DNA from 4 places in the Rhodococcus sp. K11/5 genome. Region 4 is predicted to be linked to each of the others. Evidence: predicted binding sites of a transcription regulator. Region 4 holds the regulator's gene; each other region holds the start of a gene.
The links. The regulator LexA, encoded in region 4, represses DNA repair genes until DNA is damaged. The targets are predictions, from matches to a motif close to CGAACANNTGTTCG.
Positions count from the first base shown of each region.

Region 1: a site for LexA is predicted at 2,260-2,273, ahead of ACY466_RS06735 (HNH endonuclease signature motif containing protein). Genes of this name have one in related genera too.
Region 2: a site for LexA is predicted at 1,667-1,680, ahead of ACY466_RS16425 (HNH endonuclease signature motif containing protein). Genes of this name have one in related genera too.
Region 3: a site for LexA is predicted at 3,030-3,043, ahead of ACY466_RS08985 (error-prone DNA polymerase). Genes of this name have one in related genera too.

Region 1 is NZ_CM143721.1:1,383,343-1,390,793, reverse strand. It holds gene ACY466_RS06750 (DnaJ family domain-containing protein) at 1-456, shown strand, start outside; partial or broken gene ACY466_RS06745 (cation:proton antiporter) at 475-1,651, opposite strand; gene ACY466_RS06740 (cation:proton antiporter regulatory subunit) at 1,655-2,134, opposite strand; gene ACY466_RS06735 (HNH endonuclease signature motif containing protein) at 2,325-4,154, shown strand; gene rpmF (50S ribosomal protein L32) at 4,271-4,441, opposite strand; gene ACY466_RS06725 (type B 50S ribosomal protein L31) at 4,446-4,703, opposite strand; gene mrf (ribosome hibernation factor-recruiting GTPase MRF) at 4,700-5,953, opposite strand; gene rpmB (50S ribosomal protein L28) at 6,051-6,293, shown strand; gene rpmG (50S ribosomal protein L33) at 6,290-6,460, shown strand; gene rpsN (30S ribosomal protein S14) at 6,460-6,765, shown strand; gene rpsR (30S ribosomal protein S18) at 6,796-7,050, shown strand; gene ACY466_RS06695 (AEC family transporter) at 7,141-7,451, shown strand, end outside.
Region 2 is NZ_CM143721.1:3,486,424-3,493,874, forward strand. It holds gene ACY466_RS16415 (LuxR C-terminal-related transcriptional regulator) at 1-358, opposite strand, end outside; gene ACY466_RS16420 (SDR family oxidoreductase) at 481-1,557, opposite strand; gene ACY466_RS16425 (HNH endonuclease signature motif containing protein) at 1,714-3,339, shown strand; gene ACY466_RS16430 (DUF3558 domain-containing protein) at 3,483-3,995, shown strand; gene ACY466_RS16435 (hypothetical protein) at 4,009-4,344, shown strand; gene ACY466_RS16440 (DUF4185 domain-containing protein) at 4,450-5,445, opposite strand; gene ACY466_RS16445 (hypothetical protein) at 5,939-6,073, shown strand; gene ACY466_RS16450 (ice-binding family protein) at 6,482-7,451, shown strand, end outside.
Region 3 is NZ_CM143721.1:1,858,456-1,865,906, forward strand. It holds gene ACY466_RS08980 (amino acid adenylation domain-containing protein) at 1-2,843, opposite strand, end outside; gene ACY466_RS08985 (error-prone DNA polymerase) at 3,097-6,396, shown strand; gene ACY466_RS08990 (HNH endonuclease signature motif containing protein) at 6,461-7,451, opposite strand, start outside.
Region 4 is NZ_CM143721.1:2,574,340-2,581,790, forward strand. It holds gene hrpA (ATP-dependent RNA helicase HrpA) at 1-2,423, shown strand, start outside; gene nrdR (transcriptional regulator NrdR) at 2,397-2,864, opposite strand; gene ACY466_RS12165 (hypothetical protein) at 2,981-3,415, opposite strand; gene lexA (transcriptional repressor LexA) at 3,728-4,531, shown strand; gene ACY466_RS12175 (acyl-CoA dehydrogenase family protein) at 4,604-5,746, opposite strand; gene ACY466_RS12180 (IMPACT family protein) at 5,846-6,475, opposite strand; gene ACY466_RS12185 (uracil-xanthine permease family protein) at 6,501-7,451, opposite strand, start outside.

The DNA of each region.
Region 1 (7,451 bases), 1.2 Mb from region 4:
TCGGACATCGACATCGAGACCTGGGTGGAGCGGCAGATCCGGACGGCTCGCGACAACGGAGCCTTCGACGACCTTCCCGGCGCGGGCAAACCCATTCCCGCGTCGAGCACAGAGGAGATGGCATGGGTGCGAGCGTTCCTGAAGCGCGAGAACCTCTCCGGGGAAGCGCTGCTGCCGACGCCGTTGCAATTGCGCAAGGAGATCGAACGCTTACCTCGGACGGTCGCCTCGCTGCGGTCCGAGGACGCGGTTCGCGCGGTCGTCGCCGACCTGAACCGGCGCATCGTGGAGTGGCTACGCGCACCGACCGGTCCGCAGGTACCCGTGGGCCGGGTGGACGTCGACGACGTCGTCGAACAGTGGCGCAGCACCCGGCCGGCGCGGCCGACCGCGGCACCGGCGTCCGAACCCGAGGCAGCGCCGGTGCGGGGTCGTCGATGGTGGCGTCGCCGGTAGTCGTTCACGGCTGGCGGTTCACGGCTGGCGGTCGAACACTGCGGTGACTCGATGGGTGACGGGTTCGACGACGCGGGCGGCGATGGGCCCGATGATCGCCATGATCAAGACATAGGCCGTCGCCAGGGCGGCGATTTCGGCTTCCACCGCTCCGGACGCGACGGCCAGGCCCGCGATGACGATGGAGAATTCACCGCGAGCGATGAGCGCGGTTCCGGCCCGCATACGGCCGAGCCGACCCACCCCGATCTGTTTGGCCGCCCACGCTCCCGTGACGATCTTCGTCACCGTCGTGACCACGGCCAGCAGAATCGCCCACCCGATCACCGGCGGAATCGTCCGCGGATCGGTGTTGAGGCCGAAGACGACGAAGAACACCGCGGCGAACAGGTCTCGCAGCGGTTCGAGCACGCGGGTCGCGGCGTGGGCTGTCGTACCCGAGATCGCTATGCCCAGCAGGAACGCACCCACCGCGGCCGAGACCTGCATCGCCGCCGCCACTCCGGCCACCAGCAGGGCCGCGCCGAGGACGGTGAGGAGGACCGTTTCGCGGTCGCGGTGATCGACGAGCGCCGAGATCACCCAGCCGTAGCGCAGCGCGATCACCAGAACCACGGTCACCACGAGCAGCGAGATGCCGACGGCCTCGAGCCCGCCGACGAAGCTGACGCCGGCGAGCACGCCGGAGAGAATCGGCAGGTAGACAGCCATCATCAGGTCCTCGAACACCAGAATGGACGGCACCACCGGTGTCTCGCGGTTACCCAGACGGCCGAGATCACCGAGAACCTTCGCGACGATTCCCGACGACGAGATATAGGTGACACCGCCGAGGACGAGCGCGCCGACCGGTCCCCACCCCAGCATGAACGCGACGATCACGCCGGGCACCACGTTGAGAACGATGTCGACGAGTCCCGCGATCCACGAGCGTTTCAGCCCCGTCAGCAGTTCGTTCGCCGTGTATTCGAGTCCGAGCAGGAGCAGAAGAAGAACGACGCCGATCTCACTGGCCAGTTCGGTGAAACCGTCGATACCCTGCAGCTCGACGATCCCGCCGTTGCCGAAGAACAAGCCGGCGACGAGATAGAGCGGAATGGGGGGACATTCCGACGCGGGTGGCGAGCCTGGCGAGCAGTCCCAGTACGAAGAAGACCGCGCCGAGCTCGATCAACTCGATCGCGGTCTCGGTCACGAATCAGTGACCGAGCAACTTGGCGGCCGCATCCAGGCCCTCGGACGTTCCGACGACCACCAGCAGGTCTCCGCTGACCAATGTGAAAGTCGGACCCGGCGACGGCTGCACCTGCCCCGCCCGCATGACGGCCACGATGGACACCCCGGTCTTGGTGCGCATCTGAGTGTCGCCGAGCGAACGACCGTCGAACCGAGATCCGTCGTGGACGGGAAGTTGGCGGGTGCGGATGCCGGGAAGCTCTCGATGTTCCTCGCCCAGCTGCGCAACCAATTGCGGGGTTCCGAGCAGATTGCCCAGTGCGGCGGCTTCCTCGTTGTTCAGGGTGATCGACGCCTGAGTGGAGTCCGGATCGTCCTTCTTGGAGACGATGAGCTCGTTCGACCCGTCCTTGTGCGTGATCACCCCGATGCGGCGACCCGTGGAGAGCGCGAAGTCCTTGCGCACTCCGATGCCGGGAAGCAACGTGACGTCGACGTTCATGAGTGGAGTAGCGCCGATCATGCCGGTGGGTTCGGTGTCGGCAACTGTGCGGGGTCAGGGCCGATCGAGCCGGTTGTTGTTGTGGTCGAGCCCAACGCGCACCGCTTACGTTCGGAGTATTTAATCGAACACATGTTCGATATGTGGGTTACTCTGGACGTATGGACCGGGGGGTCCGCAGGATCAGGGGGTGAGCGACGCAGCCGAGGCTGCGGCGCCGGCCTCGTCGTGCCCGGACGGTTCAGCTGCCGGTGACGCGGGTGCTTCCGCTGATGCTGCCGGTTCTGGTGCTGGTGTTCCGTTGGTGTCGACGGCGATCTCCGATCCGGCGGCGGGTGCGGTGATCGCCGACCTCGAAGCGGCGGTGGCGGCGCTCGATTCGTGGTCGCTGCCCGCCGCGGACACCCGCGCGGTACTGGTACGGACGGAGACGGTGATCCGCACCCTGGTGGGGGCCTCGCACACCTGGTTGCACGAGGTCGTCGAACGCGGCGGGTTCGACGACGTCGTCGGGGCGTTGGGGTCCGGGGGTGCGCCGTCGGCGTTGGCGCATCTGCTGCGCGTCACTCCCCGGAGCGCCGCACTACGGTTGCACGTCGCGGCGGACCTCGCCTCCCGGACCACACTGACGGGGGATCCGGTGGACCCGCGGATGCCTCACGTCGCCGCCGCCTCCCGCGAGGGAGTGTTGGATCCGGGGCACGTGGCGGTGATCCGGACGTTCCATCGGGATCTGCCCGCTCGCACGGACCCGGGGCAGCGTGATCGGGCGGAGAAGCAGTTGGTGGACCTGGCCCGCTGGGTGCGCCCGGACGAGTTGACGGTGGCGGCGAAGCGGATCCTGGAGTTGCTCGACCCCGACGGCGCCGCCCCCGACGACCACGATGCCGCGCGGAAGCGGTTCATCCGGTTCGACCCGCAAGGGGTGGACGGGATGTCGACGGGCAACTTCTGCATCGATGCGCATCTGCGGGCGATGCTCGAGGTGGCGTTCGAGGCACTGTCCACTCCGGGGCGCTGCATGCCCGGCGAGGACGATGCCGGTACCGACGGGGTGAGGTTCCCGGCCGGCGCCGCCGAACCCCCGGCCCCGGACGCCGACGGCGCTGGTGTCGATGACGCTGGTGTCGATGACGCTGGTGTCGATATCGACGACGCTGGCGACTGCGCCGGAGCCGGTCACGATGGCACCGATCCCGCTGCGCCCGAACAGGATCAGGACCACACCGCCGACGACGGACCCGCGCGGTCGGGTCACGACGCCACCCTCGACCTCGACCTCGACCTGGACCTGGACCTGGACGTGGACGTGGACCCAGATATGCCCGAGGCCGTACCAGGGGAGAAGTCTGCCTCCGACCCTGCTGGGGTTGCTGCTGCTGCGGAGCGCGCCGGCCGGGATTTCCGCACCGGTGGGCAACGACGCCACGACGCCCTCAAACACCTCCTCGGACAAGTGCTGGCCTCCGGCACCCTCGGCACCCACCGGGGCTTTCCCACCACCGTCGTCGCCACCATCGGCATCGACGAACTCACCGCCGCCGCCGGACTCGCCCCCACCACCACCGGCACCACCCTGTCCCTCGGCGACCTCATCCGACTCGCGTCCGCCTCACACCCCTACCTCGCCGTGTTCGACGACGCCACCGGCCGCACCCTGCAACTACTGCGCAGCAAACGCTGCGCCAGCACCGATCAGCGTCTGGCCCTGTTCGCCCGCGAACGCGGCTGCACCTTCCCCGGCTGCACCCGACCCGCCATGAGAACCCAGGCCCACCACACCCACGAGTGGGCCGACGGCGGCTACACCGACATCGACACCCTCACCCTCGCCTGCCCGATGCACCACCGCCTCATCGGCACCGCCCCCAACCAGTGGGCCACCACCAGGGCACCCGCCGGGCACCGCTACGCCGGCCTGACCCTGTGGCACCCACCGGCCGTTCTCGACCCCGACCGGCGCGGGCGACCCAACCACTACTTCTTCCCCGAGAGATACCTCCTCGACGACGAACCATGATGCCGCGCACCGCAACACCCGAATCGGGGAAACTCGATCGGGTGCTGCATCGAGCTCGGTTACCGACGACCGCCCTGGTACCGACGACCGCCCTGGTACCGACGACCCGCAGGGATCTACTGCGCCGGATCGACCAGACCCATCTGCACGGCCTTGACCAAGCGACGGGGAACCTTGTGCGTCACGCCGGCGACGGTGACGGGCACCAGATCGGGCGGGACCGCTTTCCACTGCGAACGTCGACTGCGGGTGTTCGACCGGGACATCTTCCGCTTCGGAACAGCCATGACCTCAGCCCTTCTTCTCGCGTCGGCCGTACTTGCGCTCGAACTTCTCCACGCGCCCTTGGGTATCCATGACGCGGGCGGCGCCGGTCCAGAACGGATGGGACTCGTTGGTCACGTCGACCTTGACCAAGGGATAGGTCGATCCGTCCTCCCACTCGACGGTGCGATCGCTCGTGATCGTCGATCGCGTGAGGAACATCGAACCGGTACTCGAGTCCTGGAAGACCACCGGATGGTAGTCGGGGTGTACTCCGGGTTTCATTCTGCTGCCTTTCCTGTTGCGCGATCGGAATCGGTGAAAGTCGTTTCCTCGCAGGGTTCTTCGTGGTACTGCCCGAAGGGGTCGTCCCACGTGGACCACAACTCCGGAGCGCCCAGTTCGTCCTCCGTGAGCACCGCGTCGGACAGGACTCGGTGGATGTGTTCGGGGTCGGCGCGATGGGTGAGGATCACCAATGACGTCGCGCGGTCCCCGAAGTCCTCGTCCCACACGAGCGCGCCGAGAGCGCGCCGGGCCGTGGGTTCCTGCTCGTACTGCTCGGGTTCCATGGCGGCGAGCCACCGGCCGGCGCCCGCAACTCGCAGGCCACCACCCGCCGACTCGATCCACAGCACCTGGTCCGGCTGCGACGCCACCCACAGCCGTCCACGGGAGGCCACGACGCCGTCGAGCAGGACGTCGATCGCGTCGTGCAGCCGACCGGGATGGAACGGGCGCCGGTCGGCGAACTCGACGATGCGCACACCGCAATCCGACGTCAGTGGCGGCTGGCCCTCGAGAAGCGAACCGTGGACGTCCTCCTCGGCACCGCGACGGGCGACCGCGGGGACCCGGGCGAGCAGGTCGGTGCCACGCAGGCGCTCACCCGGTCGGGTCCACACGGTCGCCGCGGTCGGTGCGAGTCGGTCGAGAACGGCGCGTAATCGATGGGCCTCCCAGCCATCGGGTTCGGTGTCCCCCACGACCAACAGGTCGACGAAACGAGCGTTCCCCACGGTCACCTGCGCCACGGTGCGTTCGTCGGGAAGGTCGTCGCTGCCGAGAAGATCGTCCCCGGTCGCATCGTCGAGCCACGTGGCGCCGTCGACGCACCCGATGACGGCCTCGATACGGACGTCCAGCGATGCCGGTCCGTCGATGCGCCCCACCATTCCCGCGACCACGGTGTTCTCGATCGACCAGCAGACTCCTTCGACTTCGAGCGTCGAATCGAGCCGCACCACGATGCGATCGAGCGTCGAATCGGATGCCAGCGAGCGCAGGAGCGGCAGCAGATCGTCCCGGAGCGTGCAGGTGACACAGCACCCCGCAGCCCCCAGATCGACGGCATGGTCCGCACGCTTCCCGTCCACCACCCGCGTGGTGTGTCGACGCACGACGCCGACCGAGACGTCGGACAGGTCGTGACGCACCAGCACGGTCCCCGGCTCGACGAACGCGTCCGTGACGGATTCGAGGGGCCCCATCGGACCGCAGACGAGGACGAGCGGCGTCCTGCTCTCGGTGTTCATGACCGTCCTTTCGACAATGATTGTCATCAGCAGCGGTTCGAGCGTACAGTCCACCGAAGTCATTGTCGAAAACGATTATCAAGAAGGAGGTGGGTGGATGTCCGCGCACTGCGACGTCACCGGACGGCAGCCGAGCTTCGGCAAATCCGTCTCGCACTCCCACCAGCGCACCAGTCGCCGGTGGAACCCCAACATTCAGAAGAAGACGTACTTCGTCCCCAGCGAAGGACGCCGCGTCACGCTCACGCTGTCGACCAAGGGGATCAAGACCATCGACCGAGACGGCATCGACGCCGTCATGGCTCGCCTCCGAGCCGCCGGTTACGGACGGAACCGCTGATGGGCAAGAGCACGGACATCCGACCCATCGTGAAACTGAAGTCCACGGCGGGAACCGGCTACACCTACGTCACCCGCAAGAACCGTCGGAACGACCCGGATCGACTGGTGATGAAGAAGTACGACCCCATGGTCCGCAAGCATGTCGACTTCCGTGAGGAACGCTGATGGCGAAGAAATCCAAGATCGCCCGTAACCAGCAGCGAACCGAGATCGTCGCTCGTCACGCGGCCCGTCGACACGAGCTGAAGGAGCTGATCCGGAAGCCCTCCACCCCCGCCGCGGAGCGCGATGCCGCCCAAGCGGCCCTTCGGAAACTTCCGCGCGATGCGAGTCCGGTAAGGTTACGGAACCGCGATGCTGCGGATGGGCGTCCCCGTGGCTACCTCCGCAAGTTCGGGCTCTCTCGCATCAACACTCGCGAGATGGCACACCGCGGGGAACTCCCCGGTGTGCGCAAGAGCAGCTGGTAATACGAGACGTCAGACAAAGGTGGAGAGAACATGGCAGTGAAGAGAGGCCCGTCCAAGAAGGATCGGGCCGAAGCCGGCCGCAAGCCCAAGAAGAACCCGCTCATCGCCGCAGGCGTCGAGACGGTCGATTACAAGGACGTGAACCTGCTTCGTCAGTTCATCTCCGACCGCGGCAAGATCCGCAGCCGTCGCGTCACCGGCCTGACCCCGCAGCAGCAGCGCCAGGTCGCGACCGCCGTGCGCAACGCTCGGGAGATGGCACTGCTCCCGTTCACCACCCGCTAGACCCTTCTCGACCTGCATTCGGTCGGAGGGCGCTGCCGCTCACGCCTACCGCTGGCGAGCACCGCCCTCCGATCGAAAGGCCCCTGCACCGTGTCCGGAGTTCTCGCGGGTTTCACGGTCATCTTCGTCATCATCTTCATCGGCTACGTCGTGGCCCGCACCGGGATCCTCGGTAGCGAAGGCGAGTTCGTCCTCGGCCGGTTGGTGTTCTTCGTCGCCACCCCCGCCCTGCTGTTCGACACCCTCGCGCACGCCGATCTCTCGGTCATCTTCTCCCCCACGCTCTACGTCGCCGCGATCAGCGCGTTGGCCGTCGGAGCCGTGCATTTCACCATCGCCCGCGCGGCGCTGCGTCGCGACGTTCCCGACGCCACCATCGGCGCCCTGTCCGCGTCGTACGT
Region 2 (7,451 bases), 910 kb from region 4:
CGTCGATGACGTGCCCCGCCGACTGCGACTTGCGCACCACCCCGAGCACCCCCGCGCGTGCGGCCGCCCGCACCAGGAACGGGTCCTCCCCTGACGTCAGCACCAGAGCGGCGAGCCCGTGCCGACGAATGGCCTCGACGTTCGCCGCCGGCGACGACCCGTCGCGCAGACGAAGATCGAGAACCACCAGATCGAGGCCGGGCGATTGCTCGAACAGCTCGGCCACCGTGGGCGCGCTGGCCACGAGGTTCAGATCGGGCTGATCCGCGAGCGCGCCCTCGAGCCCGCGCACGGTGAGATCATGATCGTCGACCATGCCGATGCGTGAGACCGTCGTTTCCGGTTCTCGTAGTTCCATCGACACCCCCCTTCTGCCCGACAGGGACCAGATCGTAACCCGCAGGCCCGACACCGTCGCGTCGAGAAGTCGCCGCTCACGGCGTCGGGCCAGGGGTTGGTGTGCCGGAAGGGCGCCCGCCGTCAGGGGATGATGCGCGCCTCGCGGTACCGGGCGACCTGCTCGGCGAAGCTCTCGGGCGTCGAGCGGAATCCGAGGAAACCGGCCTTACGGCTCTTGGTCATGTCCGTGAGGCACTCCATGTCGCGACCGAGGTCGCCGTCGGTGTGCCACCAGGACGCCAGCTTGGTCACGTCGGGCTCGGTGAGATCGTGCTGCGCGGCGATCTTCTTCCAGATCTCGGCAGCGTCGCCCATACGGCCGTCGAGCGGGCGTGGTTCGGTGTCGAAGCCGACCGGCTCGACGCCGAACATCTCGGCGATCTGCGGCCACAGCCAGCGCCAGCGGAAGACGTCACCGTTGGCGATGTTGAACGCCTCGTTGCGGGCGTTCTCGTCGGTGGCCGCCCAGATCATCTGCTCGGCGAGGAGTCCGGCGTCGGTGACGTCGGTGAGTCCGTCCCACTGGGTCTCGGAGCCGGGGAAGACGAAGGGAGCGCCCGTCTCCTTGCAGATGGTCGCGTAGACGGAGAGGGTCAGGGCCATGTTCATGGCGTTGCCGACGGCGTACCCGAATACCGTGTGCGCGCGATGCACGCTCCACGTGAAGCCGAGCTTCTCGGCGCCCGCGAACAGCTCGTCCTCCTGCGCGTAGTAGAAGTTCGGGGTGTCGAGCCGCTCCTCGGACTCGTGGAACGGCGTTTCGGCCGTGACGGATTCGCCGTAGGCGTCGAACGGGCCGAGGTAGTGCTTGAGGCCGGTCATCAGGGCGACGTGGCGGACGGACTTCTCGTCGGCCAGTGCGTCGAAGGTGTTGCGGAGCGTGGCCGTGTTGACCTCGATGTTCTTCGCTTCGCTGTCCTGCATCATCCAGGCGGTGAAGAAGACGACGTCCGGAGCGGTTCCACGCAGGGCGTTCTTCATGCCGTCGGCGTCGAGGAGGTCGGCCGTCACGACGTCGACGCCATCGACCGGGAGCTCGGTCTGCCGAGACAGTCCATACGTCTTCCATCCCGCGTCCACCAGCTGCCGACAGATCGTCTGTCCCGAGATTCCCGTCGCTCCGACGACGAGCGCCGTACCGGGTTGTGGTGATGTCATGGAATGCGCCTCCAGTAGATCTCCGGCTCGCCTCGAGCCGGTTCGAGCCCCCTGCCCGTGAGGGCTACCCGCTGCTGAGATCCGCAATCGTGCACGCAAGTAAGCAATGGGAACACCTGTTCGATTTGTGTCGGTGGGGTCGGTTACCTTCTGATCATGCTTTCGGGGGACGGCACGGGGGACGGGGTCGGCGACATCGCCGGCGCCGTGATCACCGATGCCTCCGTCGAGAAGCTGATCGCGTCGCTGGAGAAGGGGATGGCGGACCTCGCATCGGTCGATGCGTCACGGTTGTCGAATCGGGATCGGTTGGCGTTGATTGCCCGCACCGAAACCGTCCGCCGCTCGCTGTTGGGGTCCTCGTACACGTGGCTCAACGACACCGTCCATCAGGGCGGATTCGACGGTCTCGGCGGCTCCGCCCCCTTCTCGCTGGGGATGTTGTTGCGGATCACCGCCCGCGCCGCCGGGGACCGGTTGCGCACCGCCGCGGACGTCGGGAAGCGGTGGGCGTTCACGGGTAAGCCGATGCCGCCGGTGTACCCGCACACCGGCACCGCCGCCGTGCAGGGGGTGTTGGATCCGGCGCACGTGGCGGTGATCCGGAACATCGTCTCCCGCATTCCCGACGAGGTCGGGCCGGAGGTGGCCGAGGAGGCGGAGAAGCAGTTGGTGGCGCTGTGCGGTGAGCACGCTGCGGATGCGGTGCGCGCGGCCGGGGAGCGGATCCTGGCGCACCTCGACGAGGACGGGAACCCACCCTCGGACGAGGAAGTGGCGGCGTCGTGTTTCATCCACTTCGACAAGCAGGACTCCCACGGGCTCAGTCGGGGGAAGTTCCGGGTCGATGCGGAGTTCCGGGCGTTGCTCGAAGCGGTCACCGAGGCGATGGGCAAACCCGGAGCCAAGAAAGGACCGAAGAGGGATGGCTCCGGCGGTGACGCGGGCGGCGGTGACGCGGCCGACGACGGTGCGTCCGACGGCTCAGACGACGGCGGAGCGGAAGGGAACGACTCCCCCACCGCCGATCCCGACGCCGACGCCGGTGCGGGTGCCGATCCCGAGCTCGACCTCGGCCTCCCCACCCCCGACGCACAACCGGATGCGGAGCCGGAGCGGGATCTGCGTAGCCGCGGCCAACGCATCCACGACGACCTCAAAGACGCCATCCGCCTGCTGCTGAGCTCGAACCTGCTCGGACACCACCGCGGCGTCGCCACCAAAGCCATCGTCACCATGACCCTGCACGACCTCGAAAACGCCACCGGCCTCGCCCTCACCGGCACCGGAACCCACATCCCGATAAGGCAGGCCATACAGATGGCCGCCGCCGCACACCCCTACCTGCTGCTCTTCGACGGCCACGGCCGACCCCTGCACTTCGAACGCGGCCGCCGCCTCGCCACCGAAGACCAACGCCTCGTCCTGACCGCCTGGCACCGCGGCTGCACCTTCCCCGGCTGCACCCGACCCGCCACCCGATGCCAAACCCACCACGTCACCGACTGGGCCAAATGCGGGCGCACGAACATCGACTGCCTCGCCCTGGCCTGCGACCGACATCACCACCTCATCGGCGACGACCCGAACCTCCGCTGGTCCACCACCACCGCCGCAGACGATCACCCCTACCCGGGGCGCACCCTCTGGCACCCACCGACCTGGCTCGACGCGAGGCGCACCGGGCGCATCAACCACTACCACCACCCCGACGAATACCTCTACGAACCCGACCCACCCGACCCCGAACCACCGGAAAGCGCTCCATCACAGCCAGATTGATCCGAATACTGGCTTCGAGCTCACCGCGTTCGATGCTCCAGCCTCACTCGTCCTGACGGGTGGGGCCGGAGGTCGTTGCACGATCTCGCGATCATCGAGGAATCGAGCGGAACCCGCAGGCTTCCTGCTGCGTCGAAAGGCGTGTGGCTTCCTCCATTGTCCGTCGTACCGGTTTGTGCGTTGCACTTCTGCTGCTCGTCGCGGGGTGCGGATCACAAGTCGCGGGCGCCCCAGTTGCCCAGCCTGAATTGTGGGACCCGTGCTCCATCCCCAGCGAAGCCATCGCGGCTGCCGGGGTCGACCCGACGATCATCGACGGTGGTGTTCTCGACGAAGACGACACAGTATGGAACGAGTGCGTCTTCAAGCAGGATTGGTACTTCTTCATCGCGCAATCGACATCCATACGCCAGGACGAACTCTTGACCGACCCGAGCATCTCCGGCCTCAGCCCACTGGCCGTCGGTGCGCGCGACACCAACATCTACCGCCGTGTAGCCGATGACACGGGAGATTCCTGCGAGATTTCGATGCCCTTTGCTACGGGATCAATTGTCCTGACGGTAGACAGGGCCGGCGACGCACAACTACGCGGAGACCCCTGCGTAGTTCTGATCGAAATCACGGCAGCACTTGCTCCCGAACTTCCAAACTAGGACTAGCAGGCCCATGAGTACCGAACACATCGCCATCACGCCGGAATCGGCAGAACGATGCGCAAAAGCGTGCGAAGAATTCGGCGCGGGTCTCGCGGCAGTCCGTGCGACTACGCGGGCCGCCCACAACCAGGGTGGGTTCGGCATTTTCCCGTCGGGCAAGGCCGTCGAACAGAAGTACGCGGATCTCGCTGCGGGCAAACCCGGCTCGCTCGAGGACATTCTCCAACAACACATCGACATCGCCCTCCGCCTCGCAGAGGCTTTCCGGCTCGCGGGCGAAAGCTATTCTACCGGTGACGAATCGACCGCCCTCCACATCGCGGGCCAGCTGCGCGAAGGACGCTAGACCCGGGCTTCCCCGCCCGGAATCGATGTCGACTCGCAGCTCCCGACAAACCAAACCGCTCGTCGCCCCGCTCGACCAACCCCAGGCCGGGCGAAGCGGCGTCTGTCAGCGCGGCAATGCGTCCAGGTTCGTCTTCAGCAGCATGACGTTGTAGTCCGACCATCGTGACGCCGTGAAGTAGAGGCCCCGACCGTTCGACTGCGGGTGGATGTACGGCGCGTACACACCGCCGATGGTCTGAACCCGACCCAACAACGTGGTCGGCGCACTCCACGGACCTTCGGGAGCGATCGAGGTGCGAGCGACGATCGATCCCTGAGTCTCGTCCCCGTACAACATCACGTACCGCTGCAGGTACTCGTTCCACGCGACGGACATCTCGCTGACCGGACCGCCGACCACCGGAACCGCATCGTCGACGGAGGCGGACCAGCCGTCGGCACCGAAATACTCGTACGCGGCGGTGTCCATGATGTCCTCCGGCAGGAACCGCGCGAGGTGCGCGGCACCGAAGCGACCGCTCGGCGTCCCGTACTGGTAGACGAACTCGTCGTTCCCCTGCGCGTACGCGTTCATCTGGAAGTTCGGATTGCCGGCCTGGAGCTGGCGAACCGTCGGGACGGTGAAGCCGACGTTCGCGCGGATCGTGTTCGCATCGGATGTCCACGTCTGCCCGTTGTCCTCGGACACGGCGATGTTCGAGAAGTTCGTGGTCCAGTTGCCCGGAGTTCCCCACTCACGAACGGACATGTAGTTGATGTACTGCTTGCCGTTGAGCGAAATGGCGGCGGTCGGAATGGTGGTCGCTTCGACCATCGGCAGTCGCAGACTCGGGATGACTTGGCTGGCGAAGTTCGCGGGATTCACCACTGCACCGGAGTTCCGATCCCCCACCACGGCCGGGTGCACGTCGATGCCGTCCGCCGGGTTCGTATCGTTCGACCTCAGCAGCACGTTGTTGCGCCACTGTTGCCCGGGCAGCGAACAGTTCCCGAACGTGTCACCGAACGCCATCAGCGTTTGGCCCGATCCGTTGTCCCACGTGATTCCCAGGTCGGTCCCCGACATGCCCAGTCGGTCGTAGGTGCTGTTCGAGCTCACCGGCCCGGTCACCCAGGAGATCGACTCGGTGTTGCTGCTTCGAATCGGGGCGAGTGGCCCTTGGGGGCCACGCGGTGCAAGACCACCCTGGCCACCCCCGCTGCTCCCGAACGACGGCATACTCCCGACTCCCGTGCCACCGCACGGTTCGGCACTCGCGATTCCAGGAGCGGCCACAGCGCTGACGCCACCGACCATGAGCGTCATGACAGCACCGATCGCAATACGTCGTCCGACTGCGTGCATCCGTGAACCCCCACCGTTTTCTCTGTTACTAAAGTGACTGATGTGGTCAGTGTTACTCAGGTCACGAGCTTTGGCAACCGTTGATGTATCCGAGGGTTACTAATAACAAGGATGTACTTCCATTACCATTTGGCACCCGAAATCCCCCGAAAAGGGGGTTTCCGTTTCGGTGAACACTCTACGAAATAAAGGCGTATCATTCGACGAATCGGGGCCATCAAGGTTCTCCGAACAATGGACCCACGCCATGTCCGACAAATCCCCACGCAGCGCGATGAGCGCACAAGCGGGGAAATCCCTCAAAGAAAAGCGCGCCGACAAACGGTCCAAGGCTGCCGGTCGATCGGTGGACGAAGTGGCGGCAAAGGTCGTGAAGAAGTGATGGTTCGGTAGCCGCTCTCCTGCACCGGAGCCGGTCCACGCGCCACATGGGCGTCCCGCGCCGTGTTTATACGGTGCGGTCACCGAACACGAAGTCCGGATTCTGTGCTCGAAACAATACGCGTGACCGATAAAGTATTGGAATTGCTTTATCGCGTATCACGTGGTGTGATCAGCGTCTGGACTCGGTTATCGACTTGGACAAACAGGTCGCGTCCACTCATTCTTGCGTTCGAGCCTTCTCACACCATCCCACCGCGAAACGTGGATGCCTGCTTTACAGCAGAGCCGTCACCCGTCGCGAAGGATTCTTCATCGCACAGCCGACCTTGTCGGGGGACATCGCTGGGCGAAACCACCTGCGACACACATCGATGATGCATGTGTCCGTTTCGATAAGGGATCCTGCATGCAAGCTTCACAGGCATTGCCTCGCAACACTTTTCGTCAGTGCACCGTCTCCGTCGCGGCAGTTTCGGTCGCCTCCGCGGGGCTGCTGCTCTTCGCCTCCGGCACCGCGTCGGCGGCGACCACCACCGTCCCGCTGGGTACCGCGAGCAGCTACGCCGTCCTGGCCGGCAGCACGGTGACGGACACCGGGTCGAGCACCATCCGAGGGGACGTCGGACTCAGCCCGGGGAGCGCTGTCGACGGTCTGGCATCGGGCCAGCCCTCCCCCGGCGCTCTGGACATCGCGAACGAGCGAGCGAACATCGCCAAGGCCAACCTCACCGCCGCATACGGGGACGCTGCAGCGCGCCCACTCAGCGAAAGCGCCGAAAATCCGAACCCCCAGCCCGTCGAACTCGGCGGTCGAACGTACTTCGACGGCGTCTACGGGGCGCCGACCGAACTGGCGATCACGGGTGAGGTCACGCTCGACGGCCAGGGCGCCACCGACTCGGTGTTCATCTTCAAAGCGGGCTCCACCTTGACCACGGCGTCGGGTGCATCGGTCAATCTCATCAACGGCGCGAACCCCTGCAACGTGTTCTGGCAGGTGGGAAGCAGCGCCACCCTGGGAACCAACACCGAGTTCGTCGGAACCATCATGGCGTCCGCGTCCATCTCGGCGAACACGGGCGCCACGATCGACGGACGGCTCCTGGCTCAGACCGGCGCCGTGACGCTCGACAACAACGTGATCGACATCGGGGACTGCGGCGTCCCCACCGTTGATGGTGACGGCGGCGACGACGGTACAGGTGGCGACGACGGCACTGGTGGCGACGGCGGCGACGACGGCACTGGTGGCGACGGTGGCACTGGTGGCGACGGCGGAGACGGTGGCACTGGTGGCGACGGCGGAGACGACGGCGGCACCGGTGGGGACGGCGGCACGAACCCGGGTACCGAAACTCCGGGAACGACGCCCGGAA
Region 3 (7,451 bases), 720 kb from region 4:
CGGGACACGTGCTCGATCACCGAGCGCTCGTCGCACACACCGCCGTCCGTCCGTAGATACGCCACCAGGCGACGGCGGTCGGCGTCGCCGTGCACGGTGACGACGGCGTCGACGACCGACGCGTGCGAGCGCAGGGCCTGCTCGATCTCGCCGAGCTCGATGCGGAAGCCGCGAATCTTGACCTGGTCGTCTCGGCGCCCGACGTAGGTCAGGCGTCCGTCCGACGTCGGCATCACCAGGTCGCCGGTGCGATAGAGCCGAGAGCCCCCGCCCGGAGCGCCCCACGGATCGGCGACGAAACGCGTTGCGGTACGGGCACTGTCGCCGAGGTAGCCGCGAGCGAGACCGGGCCCGCCGACGTAGAGCTCGCCGATGCACCCCGGCGGCACGATGGACAGGGATCGGTCCAGGACGTACGTGAACACGCCCGGAATGGGCCGTCCCAGGGTCACCGGTTCGCCGGCTCGGAGGAGTTCCAGGGTGACCGCGATGGTGGTCTCCGTCGGTCCGTAGACGTTGACCACGCGACGGTCGTGCTGCCATTCGTCGACCAGCGACGCCGGTACGGCCTCCCCACCGATACCGATGGAGGACAGCGAGCGTCCGAACCGGGGTGCGATGGTGCTCAACGCGCCGGGAGTGATGAACCCGGAATCGATGCACTGCGATTCGATGATCGTCCCCAGCTCGTCACCACCGACCACGTCGGGCGGAACGACGACCAGGGTGCCCGCCGCACCGAACGCGAGGATGGTCTCGAGGACGGAAGCGTCGAAACTCGGGGACACGAAGTGCATCACGCGTGAACCCCGGCCGACGTCGTGGACCTCGACGGCCGCGGAGGTGATCGCGGCGATGCCGCTGTGGGTCACCGCGACGCCCTTGGGTGTTCCGGTGCTGCCCGAGGTGTAGACGATGTAGGCCAGGTGGTCGGGGAGCAGGTCGGTGCTGCGGTCGCGCTGTTCGATGGGATCCGACGGGTAGGTGCTCCAGTGGACGTCGAGGTCGTCCGGGTCGTCGATGGCGATCCACCGAACGTCGCTCGACAGCGTCTCGATTCGGTCCGAGGTCGCGATGCCCACCGATGCTCCGCTGTCGGCGACGATGGCCGCTGTACGTTCGGCCGGGTACCGGGGATCGACCGGCACGTACGCCCCGCCGGCGCGGGCGATCGCCCACATTGCGGTGACCGAGAGGTGGGACCGCGGAAGAACCATGGCCACCAACGTGTCCGGTCCCACGCCGAGGTCGATCAGATACCTCCCCAACGCGTTGCTGCGCCGATCGAGCTCGCGGTAGTCGATGACCGTGTCGCCGTCCACCACGGCAGGTCGGTCCGCGGACAGACGGGTGGCACGATCGAAGATCTCCGGCAGCACGGTCGGGTCGGGACCGCGGCCACCGTCGCACGCGGCCGCGAGAATGCGTCGGTCCGCAGCGGTGAGGATGGCCAGATCGGCCAGCCGGGTCCGGGGTTCGGCCTGTGCGAACGCGACCAGGAAGCCGACGAAACGCTCGTTGTGACGGTGGATCTCGTCCGCGGAATACAGCGCCGGGTTGCCCTCGAGATCGACTCGGATTCCCCCGTCGACCTCGGTCGCGGACGGACGGGAGTCGTTGTCGCCGTAGGCGTCGTACACCGTGAGGGCCATGTCGTCGGCGGGGCCGGACGTCAGCAGTTCGAGGTGCGCGGTGACATCGCCGAACTCGATGTTCGTGCTGAACAGCATGAGGTTCACCGTGGGCCCGAACGAGGTGTTCCCGACGCGATTCTCCCCGGCGATCTCCGAGGCCGGAAGCAGTTGGTGACGCAACGATGTGGGGATGCGGCCGCCGACCTCGGTCACCATGTCTCGCACCGTCGACGTCGGTGCGGTGGACAGGGGAAGAGGCACCGCGTTGGCGGTCATCCCTGCGCTGGTGCGCATCCACGCGGACACCCTGGCCGCCAGCGGAAGGGTCAGGACGACGTCGTCTCGGTCGGTGCATCGGCCGAGATAGGCGGCGAAAGCGGCGATCACCAGTCCGGACACGGTGGTCCCCGCTCGGGTGGCGCCGTCCCGCACCGCGCGGTCCTCGGACGTGTCCAATCTGCGATCGGCGCGATGGTTGTGCGCGGAGGGGGCGGAGGTGCGTCCGCTCAGCGACACGGGGTCCGGCAGTCCTCGTACGACCTCGCTCCAGTACGCCCGGTCCTTCGCGATTCGTGGTGAGGCGCGGTACCGACGATCCGCTTCCAGGAATTCACGAGGGTGGCGGGAGCGGGCGGGCGGTGGGGTTCGACCGCGCTGCACGGCGGTGTAGATCTCGCCGGCGCGACGGGCCATGACGGCCGCCCCGTATCCGTCGATCAGGGTGTGGTGCGCGCGGGCGTACCAGTAGAGGTGGTCGGGGCCGATGGTGATGAAAGCGGTGGTGCACCCGCGGGTCGACATGAGGTCGGCCGGGCGCGTGTAGTCGGCGTGCATCCACTCCCTGGCCGCGGCCGTCGGATCCGGTCGATCGCTGACGTCGACCCACGTCGCTTCCGGGATGTGTACCGAGTCGACGATCTGGACGGGGAGCGCGGCGTCGCCCGGCGACGGCACGAAGCGCGTCAGCAACGAACCCGTTTCGATGGTCGCGGTCCGAGCGCAGTGTTGCAGCAGCTCGAAGTCGATCGGTCCGCGAATTTCGAGGTAGTGGGCCACGGACGCCGATACGTGGGGGTGCAACTGCTGGGCGAACCACATGTCGCGCTGAACCGAGGTGAGCTCGAACGTCTCGTCGTGCTCGGTGTCGATGTGCGCCGTGTGCTCGTCGACGCGGTCCGTGGGGGCGCTCGTCCCGGTCACATGTTCCATCTACGGTTCCGTCCCTACAGCGAAGTGTTCGAAGGCCGCGAACCGATATTCGGTCTCCCGCTACTTCCCGACGTCCGCACAGTACGTGCACTCGAGCGCGTTTCGAGGGCTCCATCGGAGGTCTTGTCACGGTCGACCGGCACCCGTGACGAAGTTTGGTCAGGTTCCAGCAATTCGCTTGTTCGACGAACGTATGTTCGAATAAGTAGGGCTCGGGAACGAGCCTCGAACGACGGCGAAAGGGGTGGGGTCGGTGTCGTGGAACGACGGTCCTCCCACGTGGTCCGAGATGGAACGGGTGCTGTCCGGACGGCCCCGGGTCGTGGACCCGCTGGTCGGTGACGGAGGAGACAGCCCGGCCTGGTCGCGCAAGCGCGAAGCGTACGTCGGGGCGATCGAGCGCCCGCCGAGCGCGGTTCCGTATGCGGAACTGCACGCCCATTCGGCGTTCAGTTTCCTCGATGGGGCGTCGCAGCCCGAGGAGATGGTGGAGGAGGCGGCGCGTCTGGGACTGGACGCGATCGCTCTTACCGATCACGACGGAATGTACGGGGTCGTCCGTTTCGCCGAGGCGGCGCGCGAACTGGGTATGAAGACGGTGTTCGGAGCCGAGCTGTCCCTGGGGCCCGGCGACGGGACCGTGGCGGGCCCCCGCACAGGTGCTCCCGACCCGGCCGGCACCCATCTGCTGGTGATCGCGCGCGGTCAGGAGGGGTATCGGCGCCTGTCCCGTCGGATCGCGGCGGCACATCTCGCCGGAGAGGAGAAGGGCAAGCCGATCTACGATTACGACGAGTTGACCGCTGCCGCCGAGGGGCACTGGCAGATTCTCACCGGATGCCGCAAAGGCAGTGTGCGACAGGCGTTGACGCAGGGTGGTGTCGCGGCCGCCGAGAACGCGCTCGGTGATCTGGTCGAGCGCTTCGGTGCGCGGCGGGTCTCGGTGGAACTCACCGACCACTGCACGGCGGAGGACGACGAGCGCAACGATGCGTTGTTCGAGATCGCCACTCGTGTCGGCGTGCAGGTGATCGCCACCACCGCAGCACATTTCGCGAGACCGGAGCGTCGGCGGTTGGCGATGGCGATGGCCGCGGTCCGGGCCCGACGCAGCCTCGACGACGCGTCGGGATGGCTTCCGCCGCTGGGTGGCACCCATCTGCGCTCGGGGGCGGAGATGGCTCGGATGTTCGAGCGCTATCCGGGTGCCGTTGCCGGTGCGGCCGCGCTGGGAGCGGACTGCGCGTTCGATCTCCAGCTCATCGCGCCCCAGTTGCCCCCGTTCGACGTTCCCTCCGGCCATACCGAGATCACCTGGCTGCGTGAGTTGACGATGGTGGGGGCCGCTCGCCGGTACGGTCGCCGTGAGGACGAGCCGGCGGCCTACGCTCAGATCGAGCACGAGTTGGCGACCATCACCGAGCTCGATTTTCCCGGCTACTTCCTGGTGGTCCACGACATCGTCGATTTCTGCAAGAGCCGTCGAATCCTCTGTCAGGGTCGAGGATCCGCGGCCAACTCCGCGGTGTGCTACGCCATCGGGATCACCAACGTCGATCCGGTACGCAACGGGCTGCTGTTCGAACGATTTCTGTCCGTGGAGCGGGACGGGCCGCCGGACATCGACGTCGACATCGAGTCGGATCGCCGCGAAGAGGCCATCCAACACGTCTACGCGAAGTACGGGCGGGATTACGCGGCGCAGGTCGCGAACGTGATCACCTATCGGGGCAAGTCGTCGGTTCGCGACATGGCGCGCGCACTCGGAGCCTCGCAGGGTCAACAGGATGCGTGGAGCAAGCAGATCACTCGGTGGTCGGGAATCGATCGGAACACCGACGAGGTGACCGGGATTCCGGAGCCTGTCCTGGATCTCGCGGCGCAGATCGAGAACTTTCCGCGTCATCTCGGAATTCACTCCGGGGGCATGGTGATCTGCGACCGGCCCATTGCCGACGTGTGCCCGGTGGAATGGGCCCGCATGGAGGGGCGAACTGTCCTGCAATGGGACAAGGACGATTGTGCCGCAGTGGGACTGGTCAAATTCGACATGCTCGGACTCGGCATGTTGTCGGCGCTGCGCTACATGATCGACCTCGTCGACGAGCACAAGGGGCTCACCGTCGATCTCGCCGAACTCGATCTCGGCGAGCCCGCCGTGTACGAGATGCTCCAGCGCGCCGATTCCGTCGGTGTCTTCCAGGTCGAGTCGCGGGCCCAGATGGCCACACTGCCACGGCTCAAACCGCGAGAGTTCTACGACCTGGTGGTGGAGGTCGCACTCATCAGACCCGGTCCCATTCAGGGTAATTCGGTGCACCCCTACGTCCGTCGACGCAACGGTCTGGAGCCGGTGACCTTCGACCACCCCTCGTTGGAGCGAGCGCTCGAGCGCACCCTCGGGGTGCCGCTCTTCCAGGAGCAGCTGATGCAGATGGCCGTGGACGTGGCCGGCTTCTCGGCGACCGAGGCCGACCAGTTGCGACGGGCCATGGGTTCGAAACGAAGCCCGGAGAAGATGAACCAGCTTCGTCAGCGGTTCTACGACGGGATGAAGAAGCTGCACGGTATCGAGGGGACGAAGGCGGACCGCATCTTCGACAAGCTGTATGCCTTCGCGAATTTCGGTTTTCCCGAGAGTCATTCGCAGAGTTTCGCGTCCCTGGTGTTCTATTCGTCGTGGTTCAAACTCCACCATCCGGCGGTGTTCTGCGCCGGTCTGCTCCGTGCTCAACCCATGGGCTTCTATTCGCCGCAGTCCCTCGTGGCCGATGCCCGACGGCACGGGGTGACCGTGCACGGTCCGGACGTGTCGCGAAGCCTCGCCCACGCGACCGTCGAAGCGGGCGGTATGGATGTGCGGCTGGGATTGGCCGAGGTGCGGGGCATCGGGACGGATCTGGCGGAGCAGATCGTGCGCGTTCGAGACGAGGGTGGCCCGTTCACATCGTTGCTCGATCTTACCGGGCGGGTGGAGCTTTCGGTACCGAGGGCGGAGTCCTTGGCGACGGCCGGTGCCCTGACCTGCTTCGGAGTGACGCGTCGGGAGGCCCTCTGGGCTGCCGGTGCCGCGGCGGGGGAGCGGCCCGACCGACTGCCGGGGCTGGGCGCGTCCGTACGAGCGCCGTCGCTGCCCGGCATGAGTTCGTGGGAATTGGCGGCGGCCGACATCTGGGCAACCGGAGTGTCGGCCGACAGCTATCCCACGCAGTTCCTGCGGAAGCAGTTGGACGAGATGGGCGTGGTTCCTGCCGACGGGCTGCTGGCGGTGGCGAACGGGGATCGAGTGTTGGTGGCAGGAGCCGTGACCCATCGTCAGCGTCCCGCGACTGCCGCCGGGGTCACGTTCATCAACCTCGAGGACGAGACGGGCATGATCAACGTGGTGTGCTCGGTGGGGTTGTGGGCCAAGTACCGCAGTCTGGCGCAGCTGTCGCAAGCGCTGTTCATTCGCGGAATCGTCCAGAACGCCGAGGGGGTGGTGACCTTGGTCGCCGATCGTCTCGATCCTCTCGATCTTCGAGTACTGCTGCGGTCCAGAGACTTTCGGTAGGTAGCACGAAGGACCCGATCACGTGCTCATGATCGGGTCGGCTCGTGACCTGTGCTCGGCCGAGCTACTCGAGGAAGTATCTCTCGGGGAAGAAGTAGTGGTTGGGTCGCCCGCGTCGGTCGGGGTCGAGGACGGCCGGTGGGTGCCACAGGGTCAGGCCGGCGTGGCGGTGTCCGGCGGGGGCTCTGGTGGTGGCCCACTGGTTGGGGGCGGTGCCGATGAGGCGGTGGTGCATCGGGCAGGCGAGGGTGAGGGTGTCGATGTCGGTGTAGCCGCCGTCGGCCCACTCGTGGGTGTGGTGGGCCTGGGTTCTCATGGCGGGTCGGGTGCAGCCGGGGAAGGTGCAGCCGCGTTCGCGGGCGAACAGGGCCAGACGCTGATCGGTGCTGGCGCAGCGTTTGCTGCGCAGTAGTTGCAGGGTGCGGCCGGAGGCGTCGTCGAACACCGCGAGGTACGGGTGCGAGGCCGACGCCAGTCGGATGAGGTCGCCGATGGACAGGGTGGTGCCGGTGGTGGGGGCGAGTCCGGCGGCGGCGGTGAGTTCGTCGATGCCGATGGTGGCGACGACGGTGGTGGGAAAGCCCCGGTGGGTGCCGAGGGTGCCGGAGGCCAGCACTTCTGCGAGGAGGTGTTTGAGGGCGTCGTGGCGTCGTTGCCCACCGGTGCGGAAATCCCGGCCGGCGCGATCCGCAGCAGCAGGGTCGGAGGCAGACTTCTCCCCTGGTACGGCCTCGGGGGTACCCGAGGCCCAGTCCAGGTCCAGCTCGAGGTCGAGGGTGGCGTCGTGACCGGCTCCGGCGTAGTCGGCGGCGTCGAGATCGTCGACAGGGCTGTCGACGTCGTCATCGTCGGTCTCGGCGGCGTCGTCAGGCACGGCAGGGCCGGCGGAGTCGTCAGCGTCGTCCATATCGCCCGCAGCGTCATCGACATCAGCGCGATCGGCGTCGGTTGCGGTCTCGTCGTCCGCGCCGTTCGCGCCGTCCGCGTCCGCGTCCGGTGTCTGTGTGGGGGGTTCGGCGGCGCCGGCCGGGAACCTCACCCCGTCGGTACCGGCA
Region 4 (7,451 bases):
CCCGCATGGCCCGAATGTTGGTCGAGGCCAACCGCACCGGGTGCCTGCGCGAGGTTCTGGTGATCGTGGCCGCGCTGTCCATTCAGGACGTGCGCGAACGCCCGTCCGAGCACCAGCAGGCCTCCGACGAGATGCACAAGCGCTTCACCGTCGAGGGGTCGGACTTCCTGGCCTACCTCGAACTCTGGTCGTACCTCGGTGACAAGCGATCGGAGCTGTCCTCCAACCAGTTCCGTCGTCTGTGCAAGTCGGAGTTCCTGCACTACCTCCGCATCCGGGAATGGCAGGACCTCCACGGCCAGCTGCGCCAGATCACCCGCGGACTGAGGTGGACCGTTCCCGACGCCACCGACACCGCGGCCGATCGGAACACCATCCACCAGGCCCTGCTGTCCGGCCTCCTCTCGCACATCGGACTGCGAGACGGCGACAAGAAGGAATTCACCGGTGCCCGGAGCAGCAAGTTCGCGGTGTTCCCCGGTTCGTCACTGTTTCGCAAACCGCCGCAATGGATCATGGCGGCCGAGCTCGTGGAGACCAGTCGGCTCTGGGCTCGCATGGGCGCCCGGATCGAGCCCGAGTGGGCCGAGAAGCTGGCACCTCACCTCATCAAGCGGATCCACTCCGAGCCGCACTGGTCCACCAAGCGTGAGGTGGCCATGGCGTACGAGCGGGTCACGCTGTACGGACTTCCCCTCGTCGCGAAACGCCCCGTCACCTACAGCACCATCGACGCGGAGGTATCGCGGGATCTGTTCCTTCGCCATGCCCTGGTACAGGGGGAATGGAAGACACACCATGCGTTCTTCCACCGCAACCAGGAATTGCGCAGCGACGCCGAGGAATTGGAGAATCGGGCCCGACGCCGCGACATCGTGGTCGACGACGACACCCTCTTCGACTTCTACGACGAGCGAGTACCGGACACGGTCGTCTCGGCGCGCCACTTCGACCGCTGGTGGAAGAAAGCCTCGCGCACCGCGCCCCACCAGCTCGACTTCGACCGCACCACCGTGGTCAATCCGGACGCCGCCGACGTACTCGGCGGTGCCTATCCCGATGCGTGGCGGCAGGGAGAACTGCAGTTCTCGCTCCGCTATCAATTCGAACCGGGCACCGAGGACGACGGTGTCACCATCGTCGTCCCCATCGCGCTGCTGTCGCAGGTCTCCGACGTCGGGTTCGACTGGCTGGTGCCCGGAATGCGCCAGGAGCTGGTGACCGCGTTGATCAAGACGCTCCCGAAGGAACTGCGCCGCAACGTCGTTCCCGCGCCGGACCACGCGGCAGCGGCGGTCGCGGCGATGAAACCGCGCACCGAACCCCTGGTGTTCGCACTCTCTCGGGAGCTGACCCGCATGGGGGCGGTGCCCATCGCACCGACGGACTTCGCTCCCCAGTCCCTGCCGCGGCACCTGAAGATGACGTTCCTCGCCGTCGACGCGTCGGGAAAGCCGCTGGGGCGCGATACCTCCCTGTCGGCGTTGCGCCGATCACTCGGTGCGGCGGCCGCGAAAGCCGTGTCGGCCGCCGCGGCCGACAGCGAGAAGGGACCCGCCACGCGGTGGACATCCGAGACGATCGGGACGTTGCCCGCCACGGTCACCCGCACGGTGAATCAGCAGACGGTCACCGGTTATCCCGCGCTGGTCCCGGAGAAGAACGGCGTCGCCGTCCGCGTGCTGGGATCGGCTGCTGCGCAACGAGCGTCGATGCGCGAAGGCACTCGCCGGCTGCTTCTCGACGCGATCCCGGTGGCGCCGAGACCGCTCCTCGCGGGCCGCACACCCGCTCAGCGGCTCGCCCTGGGGCAGACTCCCCACGGCACCCTCGAAGCGCTGATCGACGATTGCCGCACCCTCGCCGCGGACGAGTTGATGATGGTGAACGGTGGGCCCGTGACGTCGCCCGACGCCTTCGCAGAACTGGAGAAGGCCGTCCGAGCGCAGTTGGCGAACCGCACGGCGTCCATTCTGCGCCTGGTGGAACCCGTCCTCGCGGCCACGACGCGCCTGCGCCTGGTATTGGACGGTGCCCGCGGCGATGCGGCGGACGACGTGCAGGACCAACTCGACAACCTCGTGTTCCCCGGGTTCGTGTTCGAGACGGGCGAGACACAACTGCCCCACCTGCCGCGGTACCTCACGGCAGCGACGCGCCGATTGGAGGCGTTCCCGTCGAGTGCGAACCGGGATCAGGCCGGCATGGACGTGTTGGATCGGGTGTACGACGATTATCAACGGCTGTTGACGTCGATTCCCGAACCGAAGCGGAACACGGCTGCAGTGCGGGACGTCGCCTGGATGATCGAGGAACTTCGCGTCAATCTGTTCGCTCAGGCTCTCGGTACGCCGTATCCGATCTCGGAGAAGCGCGTGCGCAAAGCTATCGACGATCTACGGCGCGTCGGCACTTCCCGCTGACCGTGCGCGCATGTCGTCGATCTCCCGCTCGAAGTCGGCGGCACTGCTGAAGGAGCGGTAGACGGAAGCGAACCGGAGGTACGCGACCTCGTCGAGGTCGCGTAGTGGCCCGAGGATGGCAAGGCCGACCTCGTTGCTGGGGATCTCGGCGGAACCGGACGCACGCACCGTGTCCTCGACCTGCTGGGCGAGGAGACCCAGGGCGTCGTTGTCGACGTCACGGCCCTGACATGCGCGGCGAACTCCGCGGATGACCTTCTCGCGGCTGAAGGGCTCACTGACCCCGCTGCGCTTGACCACCGAGAGCACCGCGGTCTCCACGGTGGTGAACCGTCGACCGCACTCGGGGCACGATCGGCGACGGCGAATCGCCTGACCCTCGTCGGCCTCGCGGGAATCGACCACGCGAGAATCCGGGTGTCGGCAGAACGGGCAATGCATCGGGACACCCCTCGATAGTGCGACGTGCGGGGCAGTCGAGGACTGCCGCTCGCGCAGAACACTACCCGGGACACGCGCGGTGGGGCACGCCCGTACCGGTGACGCCTCCCGCGGGATCAGCGACCGGTGCCGAAACCGGGGTACTCGGCCTGCACGTTGTCCATCTGCACCGACACCGCTGCCGGGGCGGGCACCTCACCGGCACTGACGTTGGCGAGGCCGACGAGGCCGAGCGCGGATACTGCTGTGATCAGCGCCACACCCACGCCCTTGGCGATTCCGAAGCCTTCCCGCTCCTCGTGCGGAGCCTGGGACACGCCCGGCGAGCGACGCACGTACTCGACCGCACCGGCGTCGGGACGCACGGGTTCGCGACGACCGTTGCGACGACGCAACTCCCGCGCCGGGGCATCGAGTACCGCAACCGACGACGCCGGCCCGGAACTCGTTCGCATGTTCGACCCGTTCGCCCAGGTGAGAGGGCGCACCGCGACGGTCTCGGCACCTGCGGTGCGGGCAGTACGGGCAGTCAGCAGGTCAGATCGAGTCATCGCGAGCCACTCCTTGTTCGAAAGCCGGTGAGCTGCACGCTGGGCGAACACCGTCGGTGTTCGAACATCGCCTCGCTCACGCGTTCGAATGAACGCATGTTCGATTTATACCAGGAGGGTCCGACAAGGTCCACGAAACGCGCGACACGAATCGAACAGGTGTTTGATCACGAGCACGTTTCGGTTTAGGTTCGACATCAGAGCAGACGGGTGCAACACCAGTCGCACCAACACCACCCGACTCACCATCCCGCGTTTCACCCACACCGCGTTTTCACCGCAGAGCGTTCGAACCCTTGGAGGTAGCCGCAGATGAAAGACGACAGCTCTCCCGCTTCGTCGGGAGGACGGGCCAAGGCCGGACGGCCTCCCGGTTCCACCAAGCCGACGGATGCGAACGGTGTCACCGACATCGACGGTGCCCTCACCGAACGCCAGCGTCGCGTTCTGGAGGTCATCCGCGCATCGGTCGACGAGCGTGGATATCCGCCGAGCATCCGCGAGATCGGTGACGCGGTGGGGCTGAACTCCACGTCGTCCGTCGCTCACCAGTTGCGCACGCTCGAACGCAAGGGCTTTCTTCGTCGGGATCCCAACCGCCCCCGCGCCGTCGATGTGCGCATGCCGGGAGAGAACGGGCGTCCGGCCGAGACGGTCGCCAGCACCACCGGCGATCCCGTGCCCGCTGCGGGCACCGTCGTCGACGATGCCCCGGAGGAGTCGACCGACGACCGGCTCCCCGCCCCCACGTTCGTCCCGGTCCTCGGCCGGATCGCCGCCGGTGGTCCCATCCTCGCCGAGCAGGCCGTCGAGGACGTCTTCCCGTTGCCGCGTGAACTCGTCGGCTCGGGTTCGCTGTTCCTGCTCCGCGTCGTGGGCGAGTCGATGATCGACGCGGCGATCTGCGACGGTGACTGGGTGGTCGTTCGCCAACAGAACGTGGCGGACAACGGCGACATCGTCGCCGCGATGATCGACGGCGAGGCCACGGTCAAGACGTTCAAGCGGACCGGCGGTCAGGTGTGGCTGCTCCCCCACAATCCGCTGTTCGAACCGATCGACGGCAACGACGCCGTGGTCCTCGGCAAGGTCGTCACGGTCATGCGCAAGCTCTGAGACTCTCTGCGACGACGAAACGCCGGCTCCCCACGAACGGGGAGCCGGCGTTTCGTGGTTTCGGGTGCGGACCTACAGATCGAGACCGCGACCGATGATCTCCTTCATGATCTCGGTCGTGCCGCCGTAGATGGTCTGCACGCGGGAGTCCATGTACGCCTTGGCGATCGGGTACTCCTTCATGTAGCCGTAGCCACCGTGCAGCTGCAGGCACCGGTCGATGAGCTTGACCTGGTTCTCGGTGGTCCACCACTTGGCCATGGCGGCTTCCTGCACACTCAGGTCGCCGGCGTTGAGCTGCTCGATGTACTTGTCCACCATGATCCGCACGGCAGTGGTCTCGGTGGCCAGCTCGGCCAACACGAAACGAGTGTTCTGGAACTTGCCGATCGGCTTGCCGAACGCCTTGCGATCCTTGCAGTACTGAATGGTCATGTTCAGCGCCGATTCCATCGCGGCCGCGGCGACCACGGCGATGGACAGACGCTCCTGCGGCAGGTTCTGCATGAGGTAGATGAACCCCATGCCCTCTTCACCGAGCAGGTTGGCTGCGGGGACCCGCACATCGGTGAAGCTGAGCTCCGCGGTGTCCTGGGCCTTCATGCCGATCTTGTCGAGGTTGCGCCCACGCTCGAATCCGGGCATGTCGCGCTCGACGACGAACAGGCTGAAGCCCTGGGCACCCTTGTCCGGGTCCGTGCACGCGACGACGACGATCAGGTCGGCGTTGATGCCGTTGGTGATGAACGTCTTGGAGCCGTTGAGGACCCAGTCGTCGCCGTCCTTGACCGCACGAGTCTTGATGCCCTGCAGGTCGCTACCGGTTCCGGGCTCGGTCATGGCGATCGCCGAGATCAGTTCGCCGGAGCAGAAACCGGGAAGCCAGCGGCCCTTCTGCTCGTCGTTCGTGAGGTTGATGAAGTACGGGGCGGTGACATCGTTGTGCAAGGTGAAGCCGATTCCGCTGTACCCACCGGCGGTGGTCTCCTCGGTCACGATGGCGTTGTACCGAAAATCCTCGACTCCGCCGCCACCGAACTCCTCCGGAGCTGCCATACCGAGGAAGCCCTGCTTGCCGGCTTCGATCCACACGCCGCGGTCGACGATGTTCTGCTCTTCCCACTGGGCGTGGTGCGGAGCGACGTGCTGCTCGAGGAACTTCTTGTACGAGCTGCGGAACAGATCGTGCTCGGGCTCGAAAATCGTGCGCTTCATGACTCTCCTCATCGGGCGTACGGCGTATCTCGTTCGAGACTAGGACCCATCACCATCAGCGTCGATGACCAGCGCGAGCGCATTAGGTGACCAGGTGGGTCACGCTGGTGTCGCGAGAACCCAGCGATGACCGACGAGGTCCGCCCGCGCACGCCCTCCGGTCGCCGCGGCCAGCGTCGCCCGTAGTCGAGCCTCGTCACCGACGAGGCGGAACCGAACGTCCTCCGCGTACGCCGTATCGTCGACGACGAAGCCCTCCGAGCGGACCAGGGACTCGACGCGTCCGGCGTCGGCGTGGGGCAGTGCGACCTCGAGGACGTCCCGGCGGACCAACTCCCCCACCGCGGCACGGTCGAGTGCCGCGCTCACCGCTCCCGAGTAGGCACGCACCAACCCACCCGCACCCAACTTCACTCCGCCGAACCACCGGCTCACCACGGCGACCACGTCGACGAGATCGTGTCCGGCGAGTACACCCAGCATCGGGATCCCCGCCGTGCCGCCGGGCTCGCCGTCGTCGGAGGATCGTTGCCGCCGACTCTCGGAATCGGGGCCGACGACGAACGCCCAGCAGTGGTGCCCGGCGTCCGGGAACTCGGTTCTCACCGCAGCGATCACCGTCGCCGCTTCCGATTCGCTGCGAACGCGCACGAGGCGCGCGAGGAACCGGCTGCGATCGATGACGGTTTCCGCCACGACGGCGCGCGACGAGACGAGGGTGACGGGCACGGAGATTCCTCGACGCAGTCGTCGGTCACACCGACTTCTGCACCGAGCCCTCCCGCGAGCGACCGCGTGATCCGGACATCCACCGCAGCAGGGGGTACACCAGGAGGATGCCGACGGATCCCCACACGATGCCGCCGAGCTCGACCGATCCGAGGGTCAACGTCAGATCGCCGACGCCGGCCACCACCGCGGCCGCCGCGACCATGAGATTCACGGGGTCGGTGAAGTCGACGCCGGCGTTCTGCCAGATCCGCACGCCGAGCAGTCCGATCAACCCGTAGAGCACCAGGGTCGCGCCCCCGATGACCCCGCTGGGGACCGTGAAGATGAGCGCACCGAACTTGGGCGAGAACGCCAGCACCAGAGCCGTGGCCGCGGCCACCCAGTACGCCGCCGTCGAGTAGACGCGCGTCGCCGCCATCACGCCGATGTTCTCCGCATAGGTGGTGGTTCCCGACCCACCGCCGGCGCCGGCCAACGCGGTCGCGACACCGTCGGCGATCAGCGCATCGCCCGCGACGTCGTCGAGCGACCGACCCGTCATCGCCGCGACGGCCTTCACGTGGCCGACGTTCTCCGCCACCAGCACCACCACGACGGGGAGCGCCACCAGGATGGCGGACAACTGGAACGTCGGGCCCGTGAATTCCGGGATGCCGATCCACGGAGCGTCGCGGAGCGCGTCGACACGCGCCGCGTCGACCTCGCCGATGATCGCCGCGAAGACCCACCCGATCACCAGACCGAAGAGGATGCCGAGCCGCCCGATCAGACCGGGCCCGGCCACGGTCACCAGGAGCACCGCCACCAAGGTCACCGTCGCCACGAGCGGCTGCATCTCGTACGAATCCACCGCCGTGGGCGCGAGATTGAGACCGATGAGCGCCACGATCGCGCCGGTCACCAACGGCGGCATCACCGCGTCGAGTGCCGCGGCACCCGCCAGCTTGACCACCACACCCACCAGTGCGAGGGC